3 regions of the Neobacillus sp. K501 genome follow, and region 2 is predicted to be linked to each of the others. Evidence: predicted binding sites of a transcription regulator. Region 2 holds the regulator's gene; each other region holds the start of a gene.
What was found. Region 2 encodes LexA, which represses DNA repair genes until DNA is damaged. Its sites were predicted from a motif close to CGAACATATGTTCG; they were not measured.

Region 1: ACWM35_RS03120 (WYL domain-containing protein) is a predicted target of LexA. The motif match lies at 2,675-2,688, and genes of this name have one in related genera.
Region 3: uvrB (excinuclease ABC subunit UvrB) is a predicted target of LexA. The motif match lies at 3,097-3,110, and genes of this name have one in related genera.

The regions. Positions count from the first base shown of each region.
Region 1 covers NZ_JBSLYA010000001.1:632,726-639,210, forward strand. Annotated here, with positions in the region: gene ACWM35_RS03095 (YhgE/Pip domain-containing protein) at 1-371, opposite strand, end outside; gene ACWM35_RS03100 (response regulator transcription factor) at 601-1,272, shown strand; gene ACWM35_RS03105 (PspA/IM30 family protein) at 1,323-1,970, opposite strand; gene ACWM35_RS03110 (lmo0954 family membrane protein) at 1,989-2,336, opposite strand; tRNA gene ACWM35_RS03115 (tRNA-Val) at 2,514-2,586, opposite strand; gene ACWM35_RS03120 (WYL domain-containing protein) at 2,725-2,937, shown strand; gene ACWM35_RS03125 (alpha/beta hydrolase) at 3,040-3,762, shown strand; gene ACWM35_RS03130 (YjcG family protein) at 3,861-4,373, shown strand; gene ACWM35_RS03135 (GNAT family N-acetyltransferase) at 4,382-4,804, shown strand; gene ACWM35_RS03140 (UvrD-helicase domain-containing protein) at 4,931-6,485, shown strand, end outside.
Region 2 covers NZ_JBSLYA010000001.1:256,590-263,074, reverse strand. Annotated here, with positions in the region: gene ACWM35_RS01245 (methionine gamma-lyase family protein) at 1-546, shown strand, start outside; gene ACWM35_RS01240 (MerR family transcriptional regulator) at 1,020-1,421, shown strand; gene glnA (type I glutamate--ammonia ligase) at 1,456-2,790, shown strand; gene lexA (transcriptional repressor LexA) at 3,072-3,695, opposite strand; gene yneA (cell division suppressor protein YneA) at 3,855-4,178, shown strand; gene ACWM35_RS01220 (YneB family resolvase-like protein) at 4,182-4,832, shown strand; gene ACWM35_RS01215 (DUF896 domain-containing protein) at 4,915-5,145, shown strand; gene tkt (transketolase) at 5,330-6,485, shown strand, end outside.
Region 3 covers NZ_JBSLYA010000009.1:68,925-75,409, reverse strand. Annotated here, with positions in the region: gene uvrA (excinuclease ABC subunit UvrA) at 1-996, opposite strand, end outside; gene uvrB (excinuclease ABC subunit UvrB) at 1,004-2,983, opposite strand; gene ACWM35_RS18980 (CsbA family protein) at 3,264-3,512, opposite strand; gene ACWM35_RS18975 (EAL domain-containing protein) at 3,593-5,932, opposite strand; gene ACWM35_RS18970 (YcnI family copper-binding membrane protein) at 6,092-6,485, opposite strand, start outside.

The DNA of each region.
Region 1 (6,485 bases), 380 kb from region 2:
GGATTATCATCCATGACGGTGGTTGCTCTTTCAGAGAAATCTTCTGGAATTTTTATAACCAAGTAATACTTATTGTCCTTTAAGCCTTGGTCGGCATCTTCTTCACTAACAAATTCCCATCCCAGTTTTTTTTCTTTTTGAAGTTCCTTTACTAGATCATCCCCCACAGTAAGCTTTTCACCATCATTTTCAGCACCCATATCCATGTTTACCACAGCAACGGGTACATCTGGTAAAGTTTCGGGTGGATCCAAGAGATTCGATAGATAAATAAGGACATAAATAAGTGGAATCACAATTGCCGCAAGTAAAGGTATTAAAAAGCCTCCTTTCCCTTTTCTTAGAAGTGCTAATTCAGAAAATACTTTCAAAAAAATTCCCCCTTAGCTTTAATAAATAATGACTGAAGCCTCATTCATTATTGCTGTTAAATATTGATCCTATTTCCGAATAACCAATCCTCCTCAATTCTGATTAGTTCTTACTTATTTAAGGAATATGTCAAAAAGTAGCAGAAAAAATTGTAAGAACTTTCACTCTATTGTAAGATGAATGTATTATGATTAAAATCACTGAAAATATAGGGGTGAAAATTGTCGAATGGTGGATACAGCTGTCAACGAGTATTTAAAGAAAATGGCTGGAATCTCCGATCTTAAAATTAAGGTTGAGGCAATGCTTCGTGGCTGTGTTGAATTCTTTCCATTCGAACGAGCCGCCTTCTTTACCTACTCACCCTTAAGTCATTTAGGTGAAGGGGTATTAATGTACGAAAATGATCAGGCTTCGTCGATAAGAGGAATAAAGGAGGATGTCCGCCCCATTTTTCCAATCTATCATTCATTAATTAGAAACATGCCTGCTTTTATTAAAACCGAGGAAAGTCTTGACTATTTTCCTGACAAATATTTAAAGGAACTGGATTTAACATTAGCTATCATCCCAATTAGTTTACTTAATACTGTCGTTGGCTGCGTTCTAGTAGATCGCTATTATGGTGAATACCCATTTGAAAAAAACTACTTATCTTTGCTTTCTTATTATTTTTCTTCCCCATTCATGCCGATTCGAGAAAAGAGCCTCCTTAGTAAACGGGAAACAGAAGTACTTCAGCATCTTGCTAATGGATATTCGACAAAAGAAATGGCAGCTTGGATGACGGTTAGTGAATTTACTGTACGAGATTATATAACTTCGGTAGTTAGAAAACTTGGTGTTAATAATCGAGCAGAGGCTGTTGCAGTCGGGATGAGAAAAGGAATTATCCTTTAAAAAGTAAAAAACACATGGATAATAACTAAATATCCATGTGTTTCGTATCCTTAAATACTCATCTTGCTCTCTTCTTTTTTCATTTCATTTTCAATTTTTTCGACCCTTGCATCAATGGTACTGCGGTAGTAAGAACTGTTTACTTGGTGTTCTAGGCGATCGAGATAGTTTTCAATTTCTTGGAAACGAGAGAATAATTGATTGTTATCAGTATTGGAATCCAATACTTGATTGATACGATGGTTTGCTCTGGTAATATTTTCACGCCCCATTAACTCCAGGCGGCGAAGATCCATATCTTTCAGCTTATGCTTCATTTCTTCGTATTTTCTTTCTAATTCCCCAAGCTGCCCTTTAACGTGTTCCAAAGATGCTGTTAATCGTTCAGTACGTTCGGTATATTGCTGATACTCTGCAGCCGCAAATTGAGAAAGCTCTACCTCCCCTGCTTTTGCAGCGACTTCCGCCTGATGTTTTCTTTTTTCTGCTAACTTCTCTGCCTGAAAAAGTTCTCTTGTAAACTCATCTTTTAATTTATGTTGACGTTCAACCAGTGTTTTAACCTTTTCTGTTTCCTGCTCACATTGGCGAAGGTACTGATTCAACATCGCTATTGGGTTTTGTCTTTCTTTTTTATCAAGTGTCTCGTGTAAATCAGCCATTATCGTATTTTTCATTCTAGTAAATAAGTTTGTCATTGTAAATCACTCCTATTATTAATATTTGTTTAATTCATTCCATTGTTTTTCGAAATTAACGAATGGATCAGTTTCTTCTTTCACGATGGTACGTTTACTGTTGTTCCAGTTTTTATATACCAGGTAAAGTACATATGCAGCAACAGCACCTATGATTGCTGGAGCATTTGAGATAGAAGCCATTAAGAAAATAACTCCGAAGATTCCTAGGACAATTTTCCCTCCAGTTGTTTCAGCTTTAATAAACTGTTTGTATATGAAGTAAAGAATCCCCAAACTTACAAGTAATCCAATCATCGGACCAATTGTAGAGAGTAACACCATTGCTGCGATTCCACCTGCTAAAAGTAAACCAAATTTTTTCATTTTGTTTTCCTCCTTTGCTTTCTTGATTACATCTTACCTTTTTTCATAGCTTCTCATAATTGAGCCTAAGCTTGATTTTCATATAGGTCCCAAGACGTAGAAAGGGTCAGTCCCCTATTGAGACTGACCCTTTAAACACAAAAAATCCTAATACCACATGAGTATTAGGATTTTTGATGACCTGTGAGGGGTTCGAACCCCCGACCTCAACCCTGTCAAGGTTGCGCTCTCCCAGCTGAGCTAACAGATCTCTTATTAAGCTACAAATCTAATTATATTCAAATTGCTAAAAATGTCAACTAATTTTATTTAATTGCTCCTACACATCTACCGAATAAAGAACGAATGTTCGGATATACTAATAGTATATAGAGAAAGGAGTGATCACATGGAAGGGCTTTTATTACGATCCATCGAAGAAAAAATGCCATTAGAAATGATTTATCTGTCTGAGGATAATCAAATTTCCCAACGGAAGCTGCTTGTGAAGGAAGTAAATAATGAATACATCCTCGCCTATTGTTTGCTACGTAAACAGATTCGAACCTTTAAACGTGAAAATATCCTATCTATCATGCCAAATAAACGATATCTCCATTAACTTCACACATACTCCCCACCACAATACTTTCCCCTTGAGCATTTCCAACTTGTATATGATAAAATTCTAATGTATCAATCGAAACATGGGGGGAATTGTCACATGGTATTTCCAAGAGGCACAATTAAAGAAACGACCTTTCAAAGCAAAGAGCTGGGAGAAGAAATTCAGCTACTTGTCTACTTGCCAGCTAACTTTTCACCATTATACAAATACTCTCTGTTAATCGCTCAGGATGGCCGCGATTATTTTCAGCTAGGCCGAATTGGGCGATTAACAGATGAGTATCTTTACGAGCGGGAAATCGAAAATTTAATCATTATTGGGATACCCTATAAAAATGTAGAGGACCGCTGGAAAAAGTATCATCCTGATGGCGAACAAAATCCAGCATACATACGCTTTCTTGCCCATGAATTAGTTCCATATCTCGATAAAGAATTTCCAACCTATCATATGGGTACTACAAGAGCACTGATTGGAGATTCACTAGGAGCAACGGTGTCACTAATGACTGCCCTCCAATATCCGCACACGTTTGGCAAGGTGTTGTTGCAGTCACCGTTTGTCAATAATGAGATAATAAACTCAGTTAGAAATTTTGGCGAACCACAGCTTTTAGACATCTATCATGTTATTGGTAACCAAGAAACAGAAGTTCCAACCACAAAAGGTGAAATCCGTGATTTCCTTACTCCTAATCGAGAACTGGCGAAAGCTTTTAATGAAAAGTCATTCAGCCATTTTTATGAAGAATTCAATGGAAATCACACCTGGAAATATTGGCAAACCGATTTAAAGCGTGCCCTTAAGGCAATGTTCTAGTCATATCTTATTTTTTGAAAATTTGCTATAATAATTAGAAGACTTTTGGAGTAACGAGTCTATTTTTAGATAAATTCATGTTCATTGGAGGTAAACATATGAAATTTGGGGTTGTTATTTTTCCATCAAAAAAACTGCAGGATTTAGCTAATTCCTATCGTAAACGTTATGACCCGCATTATGCATTGATTACTCCACATTTGACTTTAAAAAATGCCTTTGAAGCAACAGAAGAAGAAGTCAAGCACTATGCTGAAAAGCTGCGTCAAATTGCAGGCAATACGAATGCCTTCACATTAAAGACTTCCAAAATAAGCTCATTTCAGCCGGTAAATAATGTTATTTACTTTAAAGTTGAACCTACGGAAGAACTGGCTAAGCTTCATAATGATATTAACCAAGAATTTAGTGAGCAAAATATGGAATATGCCTTTGTTCCTCATATTACCATTGGACAAAAGTTATCTAACGATGAACATTCAGATGTTTATGGCTCCTTAAGAATGAAAAAAATCAATCATGAAGAAACAATTGACCGTTTCCATTTACTTTATCAACTAGATAATGATTCATGGACAGTCTATGAAACATTTCGTCTTGGAAAGGAATAAATAAAAACGTGACTGTAAAAATTGTTGAAAATGAAAATGAACTTAATGATGCTTTTTCGGTAAGAAAAACCGTATTTATAGGTGAACAAAACGTCCCAGCTGAAGAAGAAATTGATCAGTATGAGGATGAAGCTACGCATTTTGTTTCTTACCAAAACGGTTCACCAATTGGCGCGGGACGCTTCCGTGTCGTTGATGGTTACGGAAAAGTTGAACGCATTTGCGTATTAAAGGAAGCAAGAAAAACTGGTGCAGGAAAAGCCATCATGAATGAAATTGAAGCCCATGCAATCAAACATGGGGTCGAAAAATTAAAATTAAATGCACAAACACACGCTATCCCTTTCTACTCTGGTCTTGGATATGAAGTCGTTTCCGAAGAATTCTTAGACGCAGGAATTCCTCATAAAACAATGGTAAAAAAATTTTAAAGACAAGCACTTGTCCTTTTCGTGACAAGTGCTTTTTTCATTTTGACCACTTCCCTCCACTTTTCGAGAGCCACACGTTTTGTTATGATTAAGATTGTCGTATTTTTGGATAATGAGGAATGAACAATGAAAATAGCCATGTATCAAAATAGAAGAATTGGTCTTGATCAATTAGAACGTGACCAATATCAAAAAATATATTTAGCAGGAAAAAATGGTGAATTATCCTGCCCTGTTTGTCAGCAAAAGGTCCGGTTCATTCTAGGAATCCATGAACTTCCCCACTTTAGCCATGTGAATGCTAAAATAGCGGATTGTATCGTGCCTGAAATCCCTACCAATAGCAAGGAAGTCAATCATGTGGAGCGCAACGGATTCCGAATACCGCAGGGGCGAACCATAGTGGATACACCCAATAATGTCAGTTTATTTCGGCCAGCTAAATTAATTGAAACCTCTATAGCTTTTAAAAAGTCTAATGAAGTTCCACAATTAGAGCACTCCCCTTATTTAATGGAACTATCAGCCAATGGAGTTGTTCTCGATAAAAGTCAAGCGGCAGCCGTCACTGAAATTGATGGTTCCCTGCTGGTCCTTGCCGGAGCCGGAAGCGGGAAAACACGAGTTCTCACTGCACGAACGGCCTTTATGCTTGAAGTAAAAAATATTGATCCGCGAAACATAATGCTCGTTACATTTACTTCAAAGGCTGCAGGAGAAATGAAAAACCGTCTGCTATCCTATCCGCAAATGAAAAGAGAAAAAATAAATCAACTGGTGACAGGCACCTTTCACAGTATTTTTTATCGCATTCTTATGTTTCATGAAGGCAGCCAATGGTCTTCTGAGCGACTGCTGAAAAAAGAGTGGCAGAGAGATCGGATATTGAAAGAGGCTGGAAAAGAAATCGATTTATCAGAAAAGGAATTTGCTTTTGATTTGGCCCTGCAGCAAATCGGCTTTTGGAAAAATTCACTTTTATTACCTCAGGCAGTTAAGCCGGAAACAGAATGGGAAGAAAAGACTCTATTCCTTTATGAAAAATACGAGGAATATAAAACACGTGAAAACATGTTTGATTTTGATGATATGCTGATAGGTTGTTACCGACTGCTTAGCTCCAGCCCGTCCCTTCTAGAATTGTATCAAAACAGATTTCACTATTTCTTAATTGATGAATTTCAAGATGTAAATATGGTTCAATATGAACTAATCAAACTGCTGTCGAGCAAACATAAAAACGTTTGTGCTGTTGGCGATGATGATCAATCGATTTATGCCTTCCGCGGAAGTGATCCTGCCTATTTGCTGGATTTTGAAAAAGACTTTCCCGAAGCTAAATTGATTACACTAGATCAAAATTATCGCTCATCACATGAAATTGTTTCAGCAGCTAATGAAATGATTAAGAAAAATAAAGTTAGAAGGCTAAAAAAGATGATTGCACAATTTGAATCTCTTACACCGCCTGTAAGCTTTTTTCCATACGATGAAGAAGAAGAAGCAACAATGATTGTATCTGATTTACAAGAGAAAATTGCCCTAGGTGCTAATCCTTCAGATTTTGCGATTTTGTATCGGACGAATGCAGGATCTCGAGCGATATTTGAACGATTGGCCAGTTCGAATCTACCGTTTAAAATTGATCTTGACGCTGAATCGTTTTATGAACGACGAATTG
Region 2 (6,485 bases):
GGCGGCTATATTGTTGGGAAAAAGCAGTGGGTGGAGGCTTGCTCCTATCGGATGACTTCTCCTGGTATTGGTGCGGAAGCAGGAGCTTCCCTATATAGCCTTCAAGAAATGTATCAAGGCTTCTTTTTAGCCCCACACGTCGTTGGCCAAGCGTTAAAGGGTGCGGTATTTACCGCGGCATTCCTTGAAAAATTAGGAATGAATTCTTCACCGAAATGGAATGTGCAACGTACAGACTTAATCCAAGCAGTTCAGTTTGATGATAAGGACAAAATGGTTGCCTTCTGCCAGGCGATCCAGTTCGCATCGCCAATCAATTCTCATGTCACAGCTTATCCGGCCTATATGCCGGGCTATGAGGATGACGTGATCATGGCGGCAGGAACCTTTATTCAAGGAGCAAGTATTGAATTAACGGCTGACGGTCCAATTAGGCCGCCATATGTGGCGTACGTCCAAGGCGGACTAACCTACGCACATGTCAAAATCGCCGTTTGTTTAGCAATAGACAGCCTCGTTGAAAAGAAATTAATTGAATTAAATTAAGACTCAAGAGGATACTAAAGGATAGCTAATAAGGTTATCCTTTTTCTTTAAGGTTATGTTAAAGAATATTGCTGATAAGAATAAAAAATTACGTGTGGAATAGAGAAAAATCTTTTGTTAAAGGTCTCTACGTGCCTGAAGGTGGTCTAGAAAAGGAAATCGGTAACCTAAAGAGGTTTTACGTTACGGTAAACAGTTTGAATTAGAGATCTCGGTAAAGTAAAGCTGTTCTACGTGACCGAAAACGTGTTCAAGAAGAGAAACCAGTAATGTATAAAGGTTCTGCGTTATTGGGACGAGATACCGTTATTGAGAATCTAATCATCAATCAGCTTAATTGGTTCAAAAACAATAATTATACTTAACAAATCCTTTTGAAAAACCATGTGAGAAAACTTAACATTAGATTGACATCTTTTCTAACACGAAATATAATAGCAATATAAATTAGAAAAAGGAGAGGAGAAATTAAAGTGAGTGGGAAAGAATTACGCCGCTCCATGCCACTGTTTCCGATCGGAACAGTCATGCAATTAACAGAATTAACTGCTAGACAAATCCGTTACTATGAAGAGCATCAATTGATTTCTCCAGCAAGAACAGATGGAAACAGGAGATTGTTTAGTCTTATTGATATTGATAGACTGCTAGAAATTAAGGATTTAATTGATCAAGGAGTGAATATGGCTGGGATCAAGCAGCTTTTATTGATCAAAGAACAGCAGGCTAATGTTTTACAACAAGTAAATGAAAAAGCCAAACAAGAATTAACGGACGAACAGCTAAGAAATCTTCTTCGTCAAGAATTGCAGCAGGCTGGTAGATTTAATCGATCGTCGTTGCGTCAAGGTGATATGTCACGATTTTTCCATTAGAAAATTTTTATAATATAAGGTGGAGGGAATAAAAATGGCAAAGTATACAAAGGAAGATATTAAGAAATTAGCAGTAGAGGAAAACGTTAAGTTCATTCGTTTACAGTTCACTGATATTCTCGGAACAATTAAAAATGTAGAGATTCCAATTAGTCAATTAGAAAAAGCACTTGATAACAAAATGATGTTTGATGGTTCATCTATCGAAGGTTTCGTTCGAATCGAAGAATCTGATATGTTACTTTATCCAGATTTAAATACTTGGGTAGTTTTCCCTTGGACAGCTGAAAAAGGTAAAGTTGCACGGTTGATTTGTGATATCTATACTCCAGAAGGTAAACCATTTGAAGGTGACCCGCGTAATAACTTAAGAAGAGTATTAAAAGAAATGGAAGACTTAGGTTTCACAGACTTTAACCTAGGACCTGAACCAGAATTCTTCTTATTTAAATTAGACCAAAAAGGTGAGCCTACATTAGAATTGAATGACCAAGGCGGTTACTTTGACTTAGCTCCTACCGATTTAGGGGAAAACTGCCGCCGTGATATCGTTCTTGAACTTGAAGAAATGGGCTTTGAAATTGAAGCATCTCACCATGAGGTAGCACCAGGTCAGCATGAAATTGACTTTAAATATGCGGATGCACTAACAGCTTGTGACCAAATCCAAACGTTCAAGCTTGTTGTAAAAACAATTGCTCGTAAACACGGCTTGCATGCAACGTTCATGCCAAAACCATTGTACGGTGTAAACGGATCTGGAATGCACATGAACCTTTCATTATTCAAAAATGGGGAAAATGCATTCTTCGAACCAACAGGTAACCTTCAAATGAGCGATACGGCTCGCCAATTTATTGCAGGGATCTTGAAGCATGCGCCAAGCTTTACAGCAGTAACCAATCCAACTGTAAACTCTTATAAGCGTCTTGTTCCAGGCTACGAAGCTCCTTGTTACGTTGCATGGTCTGCTAGAAACCGTTCTCCACTTATCCGTATTCCGGCATCACGCGGATTAAGTACTCGTGTTGAAGTCCGTAGCGTTGACCCAGCAGCAAATCCATATCTAGCAATGGCAGTACTATTAAAAGCTGGTTTAGATGGAATTAAGAATCAATTAACTCCTCCTGCTCCAGTGGATCGTAACATCTATGTTATGAGCAAGGAAGAAAGAATCGAGGAAGGAATCATCGATCTTCCAGCAACTCTTGCTCAAGCTCTAGATCAATTGAAATCTGACGAAGTTATCGTTGCCGGTCTTGGCGAGCATATCTTCGAGCACTTCGTTGAAGCAAAAGAGATTGAGTGGGATATGTTCCGCACCGTCGTCCATCCTTGGGAGCGCGAACAGTATTTAAGTATGTATTAATAGTAATAGACTCAGTGTGGATTGGCTCCATACTGGGTCTTTTTTGTTATTTCTATTTAAAGTGGACTTGTGTGACCGAAAAGATGAAAAAGCAAGTAGTAGGGTCACAGCAGGAGGTCTGGAGTGACCGAAAAGATGAAAAGGTGAGTAGTTGAGTCACAGCAGGAGGTCTGGAGTGACTGTAAAGAGAATAAAGCAATTAGTAGGGTCATATCAGGAGTTCTGAACCATAAATAAAAAGCCCAATTCCACATGAATTGGACTTTTTGCTATTTAAAAAATTAATGAATATGACGATAAACCCCAATAACTTTCCCTAAAATCGAAACATTTCGCAAAATTATAGGATCCATTGTAGAGTTTTCCGGCTGAAGGCGGATGAAGTCTTTTTCTTTAAAGAATCGTTTACATGTAGCCTCATCTTCTTCTGTCATTGCAACCACGATATCCCCATTATTCGCTGTTTGCTGCTGCTTTACGATTACATAATCCCCATCAAGAATACCAGCTTCTATCATACTCTCACCCATGATTTCTAGCATAAATACATGCTCATCTGCAGGTGCTAGTCTTTCTGGAAGAGGGAAATATTCTTCAATGTTTTCGATGGCAGTAATCGGAAGTCCAGCTGTTACTTTCCCTAGAACAGGAACGTTGACTACATTGTTTCGAGGAATACTTACATGTTCATCTATTTCTAGGATTTCAATCGCTCTTGGTTTTGTTGGGTCACGTCTGATAAGGCCTTTACTTTCTAAACGAGCTAAGTGCCCATGAACGGTTGAACTCGATGCAAGACCGACCGCTTCTCCAATTTCCCTTACGGAAGGCGGATAACCTTTTTTCTTAACTTCCCCTTTAATAAAATCAAGGATATCCTGCTGCCGCTTTGATATTTTTGTCATTTTTTGTTACACCTCGCCCTAGTAATTATTAACTTTATTATATCATGTTCGTTTTTTTTATACAAACATAAGTTCGAATTAATTGTTGACATCAAACAAACGTTCGGATTATAATAAAGACAAATAAACGAACATATATTCTAGTAAGGGGTTTTGAAAATGAAAAAAATATGGAACCAATACTCTTATGCTATTTTACTTATTGTATTAAGCTGCTCTTTAGCCTTTATGTTATCTCTACGATTTAATTCACCAGAAGAAGATCAATATATAAAGATTAAGATCTCAGAAGGAGATTCTCTTTGGAAAATATCTAATCAATTTTCTGAGCAACATTCACTATCGAATAATGATTTTGTCAGTTGGGTCAAACAGCATAATGATATAGACGGAGATCAAATCTATCCAGGTGAAGAAATTATGATACCAGTAAACCAAGATGTTCCCTTTCCTACTGAACTGGCGAGCGCTGCAGGAGAATAGTAGATGAAAGCTATTATTTATTGCCGTGTGAGTACCAATAAGGAAACACAGGAAACCTCATTAATCCGTCAGGAAGAAGAATTAATTCAGCTTGCGAAACAATATCAATTTGAAGTTGTTTCTATTATTAAGGAACAGGCTAGCGGTTATGATTTAGAACGGGATGGAATTCTAGAGTTGTTAGACCAAATTAAGGATGTATCGGTACAAGCAATTCTCATTCAAGATGAAACGAGACTTGGAAGAGGTAATGCGAAAATCGCTCTTTTGCATTGTGTTTTAAAAGAAGGCATCAAACTTTATTCCATTTCACATAATGGAGAATTGCAGCTTTCAGAGTCTGATTCCATGGTACTGCAAATTGTCGGAATGGTGGAAGAATATCAGCGCAAGCTACATAATATTAAAATAAAACGTGGAATGAAAAGAGCGGTTAGTCAAGGATACAGGCCTGAGAAAAATTTGAAAAATTTAGGGCAGCGTTCTGGCCGGGACAAAATAGAGGTTCCGCTTAGCGAAATAATCCGTTTGCGAGAAAATGAATTAACCTTTTCTGAAATTACGGCGACACTTCGTGGATTTGGTTATAAGATATCAAAAGCAACTGTACATAGACGTTATCAAGAACATCTCGAAACCGAACAGGAAGAGTAGTGGACCATTTGCCTTGTCAGATGGTCTTTTTTTAAGTAAAATTAATCTTTATGCAGCAAGTATTGAAAGGAGGGTCAAACTCATGCTCTCAAAAGAAAAAATGGCTAGAATCAATGAATTAGCAAGGAAAGCAAAGTCATCTGGATTAACCGAAGCGGAAGCGAAGGAACAATCTGCGTTAAGAAGTGAGTATTTGTCAACTTTCCGCAGTTCCATGCTAGAAACGTTAACCAATACAACGATAATAGATCCAAATGGTACAGATGTAACACCTTCAAAAATAAAAGCCAGACGAAATAAAAATCTCCATTAAAAAAAAGGAAAACGCTTACTTCGTTTTCTTTTTTTACATATTGAGGCTTAGTATGTGTCAAAATAAGAAACATATGGTGTTTTAACCCTTAATTTGACTATATTTGTTGAATTAATTGAGGGAGAACTTTATTATTAATGGTGTTATTATCTTTTATCCTAGTGAAACAGGAGTGATTTAGTAAATGTTTGATACTATTGATGCATTATCAGTAACTTCAATTCGTACATTATCAATCGATGCAATTGAAAAAGCTAACTCGGGACATCCAGGTATGCCAATGGGTGCTGCACCTATGACCTATGCATTATGGACACGTTATATGAACCATAATCCGAAGAATCCTAAATGGTTTAACCGTGACCGCTTTGTTTTATCTGCTGGCCATGGCTCAGCGTTATTATACAGCATGTTACATTTATCTGGTTATAACCTTTCAATGGATGATTTAAAACAGTTCCGTCAATGGGGAAGTAAAACTCCAGGGCATCCAGAGTATGGCCATACAGAAGGTGTAGAAGCAACTACTGGTCCACTTGGACAAGGTATCGCAATGGCTGTAGGTATGGCAATGGCAGAGCGCCATATGGCTGGAGTTTATAATAAAGAAAACTATGAGCTTGTAAACCATTATACATATAGTATTTGTGGAGATGGCGACTTAATGGAGGGTGTATCAGCAGAGGCTGCGTCACTTGCAGGACATTTGAAATTAGGCCGACTCGTAGTGTTATATGATTCAAATGATATATCACTTGATGGAGATTTAAATAAATCGTTCTCTGAAAGTGTTAAGGAACGTTTTGGATCATATGGCTGGCAATACCTTCGCGTTGAGGATGGCAACAATCTAGAAGAGATTAGTAAAGCCTTGGAAGAAGCGAGAAATGACCTAGACCGTCCAACGATTATTGAAGTAAGAACCGTTATCGGTTATGGCTCACCAAATCGTGCTGGAACTTCTAAAGTACACGGTGCACCACTTGGAGCAGATGAATTAAAGTTAACAAAAGAATCGTACAAATGGACATTTGAAGAAGATTTCCATGTGCCGGAAGAAGTTTATTCTCACTTCCAAAAGCAAATTGTCGAGAATGGCGAAAAGAAGGAAAAAGAATGGAATGATCAATTCGCTCAGTATAAGAATGAGTACCCTGAATTGGCATCTCAACTTGAATTAGCCTTGAAAAATGAACTTCCAGAGGGATGGGATAAAGATATTCCTGTCTATAGTGAAGGTAAGAGCCTTGCTACACGTGCTTCATCAGGTGAAGTATTAAATAGCATTGCGAAAAATCTTCCTACCCTATTTGGCGGTTCTGCAGACCTAGCAGGTTCTA
Region 3 (6,485 bases), on a different contig from region 2:
CATATCAACTCCAAAATGCTGGCAGACAGCCTCAAGTAGCTGCGGGTAGTACTGCGAGCTAGTCGGTTCCCATGGAGCAATGGCATGCTGCTTTAAAGTTAATTCCTTATTAGGAATAACAAGATCGAAGTCAACCTCTTGTTTCGATCCAAGACCATCACAATCTGGACAGGCTCCAAATGGGCTGTTAAAGGAGAACATCCTCGGCTCTAACTCACCAATCGAAAAGCCACAATGAGGACAGGCATGGTTTTCACTGAAAAGGAGTTCCTCTTCGCCGATTACATCCACAATTACTTTGCCTTCTCCTAAGCGCAATGCGGTTTCAAGCGAATCCGCAACCCTTGCTGAAACACCTTCCTTGACCACAATCCGGTCAACAACCACTTCAATGGAATGTTTTTTATTTTTCTCAAGTTCAATGTCTTCACCGAGATCGAGCATTTCTCCATCGACACGAACTCGAACAAATCCTTGCTTTTTTATATCCTCAAAGACTTTAACATGTGCCCCTTTTCGGCCTGAAATGACCGGTGCAAGAATTTGCATTTTGGTTCGTTCCGGATATTCTAAGATTCGGTCCACCATTTGCTCAATCGTTTGTGAGGAAATTTCTATGTTATGAATCGGGCAGGTAGGTCTGCCTACTCGGGCATATAATAATCTTAAATAATCATAAATCTCTGTTACCGTTCCAACTGTGGAACGAGGATTACGGCTTGTGGTTTTTTGATCAATGGAGATAGCCGGAGATAATCCCTCAATCTTATCGACATCTGGTTTATCCATTTGACCTAAAAATTGGCGTGCATAGGCAGACAGCGATTCGACATAACGCCGCTGTCCTTCAGCGTAAATCGTATCAAAAGCAAGCGAGGACTTTCCAGAACCAGAAAGTCCTGTTAAAACAACCAGTTTATCTCTCGGAATGGTGATATCAATATTTTTTAAATTGTGAGCCCTAGCTCCTTTAATCGTAATCTTATCCATTGCCATGTTTTTGTTATCCTTCCGCTCTCAATTCCAAAATCAGGTCACGAAGCTCAGCAGCACGCTCAAAGTTAAGCGCCTTCGCTTCTTCCTTCATTTCTTTTTCCATCGTCGCAATCAATTTATCTTTTTCTTTCTTAGACATTTTGCCGAATGATGCTGCTGGTTTGTAATCCTCTTGCTCTTCAGCAGCTTGAGTGGCACGAATCACATCACGAATTTCCTTTTGAATCGTTTGCGGTGTGATTCCATGTTTTAAGTTATATTCCTCTTGGATTGCCCGGCGGCGCTTTGTTTCACTAATCGCCAGCTCCATCGAATTCGTCATTTTATCTGCGTACATAATGACATGACCATTGGCGTTACGGGCTGCCCGGCCAATCGTTTGAATTAACGAACGCTCCGAGCGCAGGAAGCCTTCTTTGTCGGCATCCAGTATCGCAATCAGCGAAACCTCTGGGATATCCAGGCCCTCCCTAAGCAGGTTGATCCCTACCAGAACATCGTATTTACCTAGGCGGAGCTCTCGAATGATTTCAATCCTTTCCAGCGTCTTAACCTCTGAGTGCAGGTATTGAACCTTAATGCCGATTTCTTTAAGATAGTCCGTTAAGTCCTCAGACATTTTCTTCGTTAAGGTTGTGATGAGCACACGCTCATTCTTCAGCACGCGATCTTGAATTTCACCGATTAAGTCATCGATTTGTCCTTCGATTGGTCGAACCTCTATCGTTGGATCAAGTAAACCTGTTGGACGGATAATTTGCTGAATCATATCCGGTGTGTGCTCCAGCTCGTAGGGACCAGGAGTTGCCGATACAAAGATGGCATTATGGACATGCTTTTCAAACTCATCGAATGTCAATGGCCGATTATCAAGTGCGGATGGCAAACGGAAGCCGTGGTCGACAAGCACCTGCTTGCGTGCCTTATCCCCGTTGAACATCCCTCTTACTTGCGGCAAAGTCACATGCGACTCATCAATGACAAGTAGAAAATCTTCTGGAAAATAATCCAAGAGTGTATATGGGGTTGAGCCTGCAGGTCTTAGGGTTAGGTGTCTTGAGTAATTTTCAATTCCCGAGCAAAAACCCATTTCACGCATCATTTCAAGGTCATAACGGGTGCGCTGTTCGATTCTCTGCGCTTCGAGCAATTTATTGTCTTCACGTAGCTCTTCAAGCCGCTCCTCGAGTTCTTTTTCAATATTTTCAATCGCAACCCGCATCTTTTCTTCTCTCGTAACGAAGTGGGATGCTGGGAAAATCGCGACATGTTCGCGTTCACCGATGATTTCACCTGTCAAGGCATCGACTTCACGAATGCGATCGATTTCATCACCGAAAAATTCAACTCGCATACAATGCTCATCCCGTGAAACAGGGAAAATCTCCACCACATCACCACGGACACGAAACGTTCCGCGCTTAAAATCAATATCATTCCGTTCATATTGGATATCCACTAAGCGGTGAAGAAGCTTATTGCGCTCGATCTCCATTCCCGTTCTAAGGGATAACACCATTTCCCGATATTCCTCTGGCGAACCGAGGCCATAAATACAGGAGACACTGGCGATGATAATGACATCTTTACGCTCAAACAACGCGGATGTTGCAGAGTGGCGAAGTTTATCAATTTCATCATTAATACTAGCGTCTTTTTCAATGAAGGTATCCGTTTGTGGAACATAGGCTTCAGGCTGATAGTAATCGTAGTAGCTGACAAAATATTCAACAGCATTGTTTGGAAAAAATTCCTTAAACTCACTATAAAGCTGCCCAGCCAATGTTTTATTATGGGCAATGACAAGTGTCGGTTTATTGATTTCTTTAATGACATTGGAAACCGTAAATGTCTTACCCGTCCCGGTTGCACCAAGAAGTGTTTGGTAACGTTGGTTATTATTGATGCCTGCGACTAACTGACGAATCGCTTCCGGCTGGTCCCCCTGCGGCGAGTACTTCGAGACTAATTCAAATTGATCCTTCACACGATCTCCCTCCCGTTCAAACACCTTTCAGACATGCATTGCCTGAAAAATGTATTTTCGAAACAATATATTACCATTTTAACACAATTCCCTAAAAACAAACCAATAATATGCGAACGAATATTCGTTTTTTATCATTTACTTGTAGAGTGGCCTAGGTACTCGCGGATTTCTCGGTTTTACTCGCGAGATTCCACCATTTACTCGCGAGTTCGGTTTTTCCCAATTTACCCGCGAGGCTCGACGATTTACTCGCCAAGCACACAAAAAAGTCTGTCAATTACTCGACAGACTTTGAGGACACTAGCTTTGGTTTCAGTTTTAGCGCCAGCCAGAAACCGGCTGTTAATGAAAAAGAATCGATAACGATAAGTGCAAATGTGTTTGTATACCCTTTATAAACAGAAGCAGCAATGAGTCCAACCGTTAATCCAAGACCGATGAACCGATTATATGTGACCCGGGTGAAAAGCAAGACAAGCAATCCTGGCAAAATAAACGCCGATAAGTATCTAAAAACCTCTTCCAATGGGTACACCTCATTCATTGTTTTCTGTTTATTAATTCTAAAAATATATTTAATAAAAAGCAACATAAATGATTATTTTTTTAAGAAATCAAGGAACCCGTTTCGCTCTTTTCCAATTCAAAAAATTCCTTTTCAAGAATGGTGAACGGCATTGGGCGGCTAAAGTAAAAGCCCTGGATCATCGAGTTAAAATGGAAAGAAATATAATCCAATTGTTCCTCGGACTCAACCCCTTCAATTACAACCTCTAAATTTAGCCCTGTGATAACTTCAAAAATACCGGATAAAAGGAGCGTATCAAAAGTCTCACTCGGGACATTCTTAATAAAGTTCCGGTCAATTTTAATCACATCAATTGGAAGTTCTTTTAAATAAACGAGAGCAGATGTACCTACCCCGAAATCATCCAATGCCAACTTGACCTTCCTTTTCTTCAGCTCATGTGAAAAACGTTGTATTTCTGCTAATTCATTATTAACATCACTTTCCGTAATTTCAATTTGCAATAAGGAAGGTGGAAAGTTTGACTCCGTCAGGACTTGATCAAGCTTTCTAATAAAGCGAGAATCCTTCATTTGGGATTTTGATACATTCACAGACAAAGTCAAATCTTCAAAGCCCTTTTGGTGCAATTCACTAATCTGCTTCACAGCCTCAACTAGGACCCATTCTCCAATCGCTGGCATTAATCCCGTTTCCTCTGCTATTGGGATAAATACAGCTGGAGAAATCATTCCCTTGTCCGGATGATGCCAGCGTAAGAGAGCTTCCACCCCAGATATTCTATGTGACTTGCCACAGACAATCGTTTGATAGTAGATTTCAAATTGATTCTTTCCTAAAGCGAATTTCAAATCATTCTCTAATTCTAGTAAATTAATATAATTACGATTGGTTGTAAGATCTTGATAAAAAACAAATTGATTCTTTCCATTTTTTTTTGCTTCATGTAGAGCAATATCCGCTTTTTGTAGTAACTGCTCTAACATTTGACCATCCTGCGGATAACTGCTAACCCCAATGCTCGCGGTTACAGAGGCTTTATAAGTGCTTAATAGATATTCCTTACCGACTTCCTGCAAGAGCTTCTCAATGAAAGACTCTAATTCGGATTTCTCATGATATTTTAATAAAATAATAAATTCATCGCCACCATATCTGGCCATTATTCCATTATGTTGCTTAATGATCGGAAGCACCCGCTCACATACACTCTGTAACAATGCATCTCCTGTTTTATGACCCATAGAATCATTGACCTTTTTAAAGCCATCGAGGTCAAAAAACAAAATTGCCAGTTTCCCTTCGTAAGCAGCAGTAATTCGGGTAAATTGCCTAAATAATGAATAGCGGTTTGGAATTAATGTCAGTTGATCATAGTAAGCCAGCTGCACAATTTCATTATGCTTCTCCTCGAGTGAGGTTAGCATTCTATTTATCGAATGTTCGAGATCGGTTAATTCGTCTTTATGACCTTTACTTATTTTAATTCTAGAATTAACCTTTTTATTTTCTTGGATTTCCATCAATTGAAAGGATAATCCTTGAACACGAGATAGAATAAATTGGTTAAGTAAAACAGTGATCAACAGGATAAAGAATAAACCAGTAAATAATACGGTCTTTGACAATTGTTTAATGCTCGATTTTTTTTGTATATAAAAATCCCTATTGCTGATAAAACTGATTTCAAATGTTTCTTTTTCCGAATAATCTTTTATGTAGAAAGAGCCTTTTATTTTTTTTTCAGATATTTGTGTAACGTTCGTTAAATGAGAGTTCGTGGGTTTGACTTGCTTAAAAGAGAGATCTAGGGAAAGGCCTTCCCCTAGTCTTTTTATAAAAGACGCATTTACCATTTTTCCCATGATTAACGTTCCTGCCGATTCACCTTTGCCATTACTTTTATAGACCGATCGAATTGAATTCATGGTTAACCCAAGATCCGACATTACCAACTGGGAGCTGTTCATTTTATCAGATGATAAAATAGGCAAGAAAATTTGGTAGAAATCACTACCTAATTCAATTGGCTTCTTTTGTATGTAATCATAGCCCTTTTGATCAACTAGGTGGTTTTCAGAATCTAAAAATATCATATAGTTAATCAAATTATTATCAAATGTATCGTCTTGGAGATTGACACCAACATACTCTGGGTTTTCTCCTTGTAAATAGTAATACGTTTCATCCCAAACAGCCCAGTCACGGTTGGTTCTATTTAAAGTATCCTTTTTTGATTGGATTTGGTGATTAATCGTTTCTAGTTCTTTTTGCACATTACTTTTATCAAATTTAACAGAATCTTCAAGAATGGAGGGTCGTATTATAATATAAAGAAGAGTTAGAAATAAAAACACGGTAATTCCTACTACCAAAACCATTTTGCCTTTTAATTTCATCGTTGTATTCCTTCCCAATTAGATTCTCCATTAAATGAATAATCAAAAAAATATGTAGAAATTTGTCTTATATATCCATTATTGTACCATCTTATTCCTATTAATAAATTAGTAAAATCTTCCTAGCTATCTACAAAAAAAAGACAAGAGATCAATTCCCTTGTCTTCTTAATATTATCATCTCTTTTTTAAAGAAATTCCTAAAGCTAGCAAACCAGCAATTAGTGCTGCAATGGAAAGAAAGAGTGGTACTTGTGACGAACCAGTATCAGCACTTACTTCCGTTTCTTCTGTTGCATGTGTATCAGAAGTTGAATCGGTTGACGCGGCCCCGTGTCCGTGTGCGTCTCCTTCTGCTTCATGTACAACGGTAACAGATGCTGGCTTTTCTGCATCTTCCGCACCAACCCATTCCACTACACTTCCATCCTTGTAGGTTTGGTAGGCTTTCCATACGATTTCTTTAGCATCATCGCCCACTTTCCCAGACATATTAAACATCCCGAATTCAGTTGCTGATAGCCCTTCTCCTTTAGAAGTCCAAATGACACTAGTAATTTTACCAGAATCA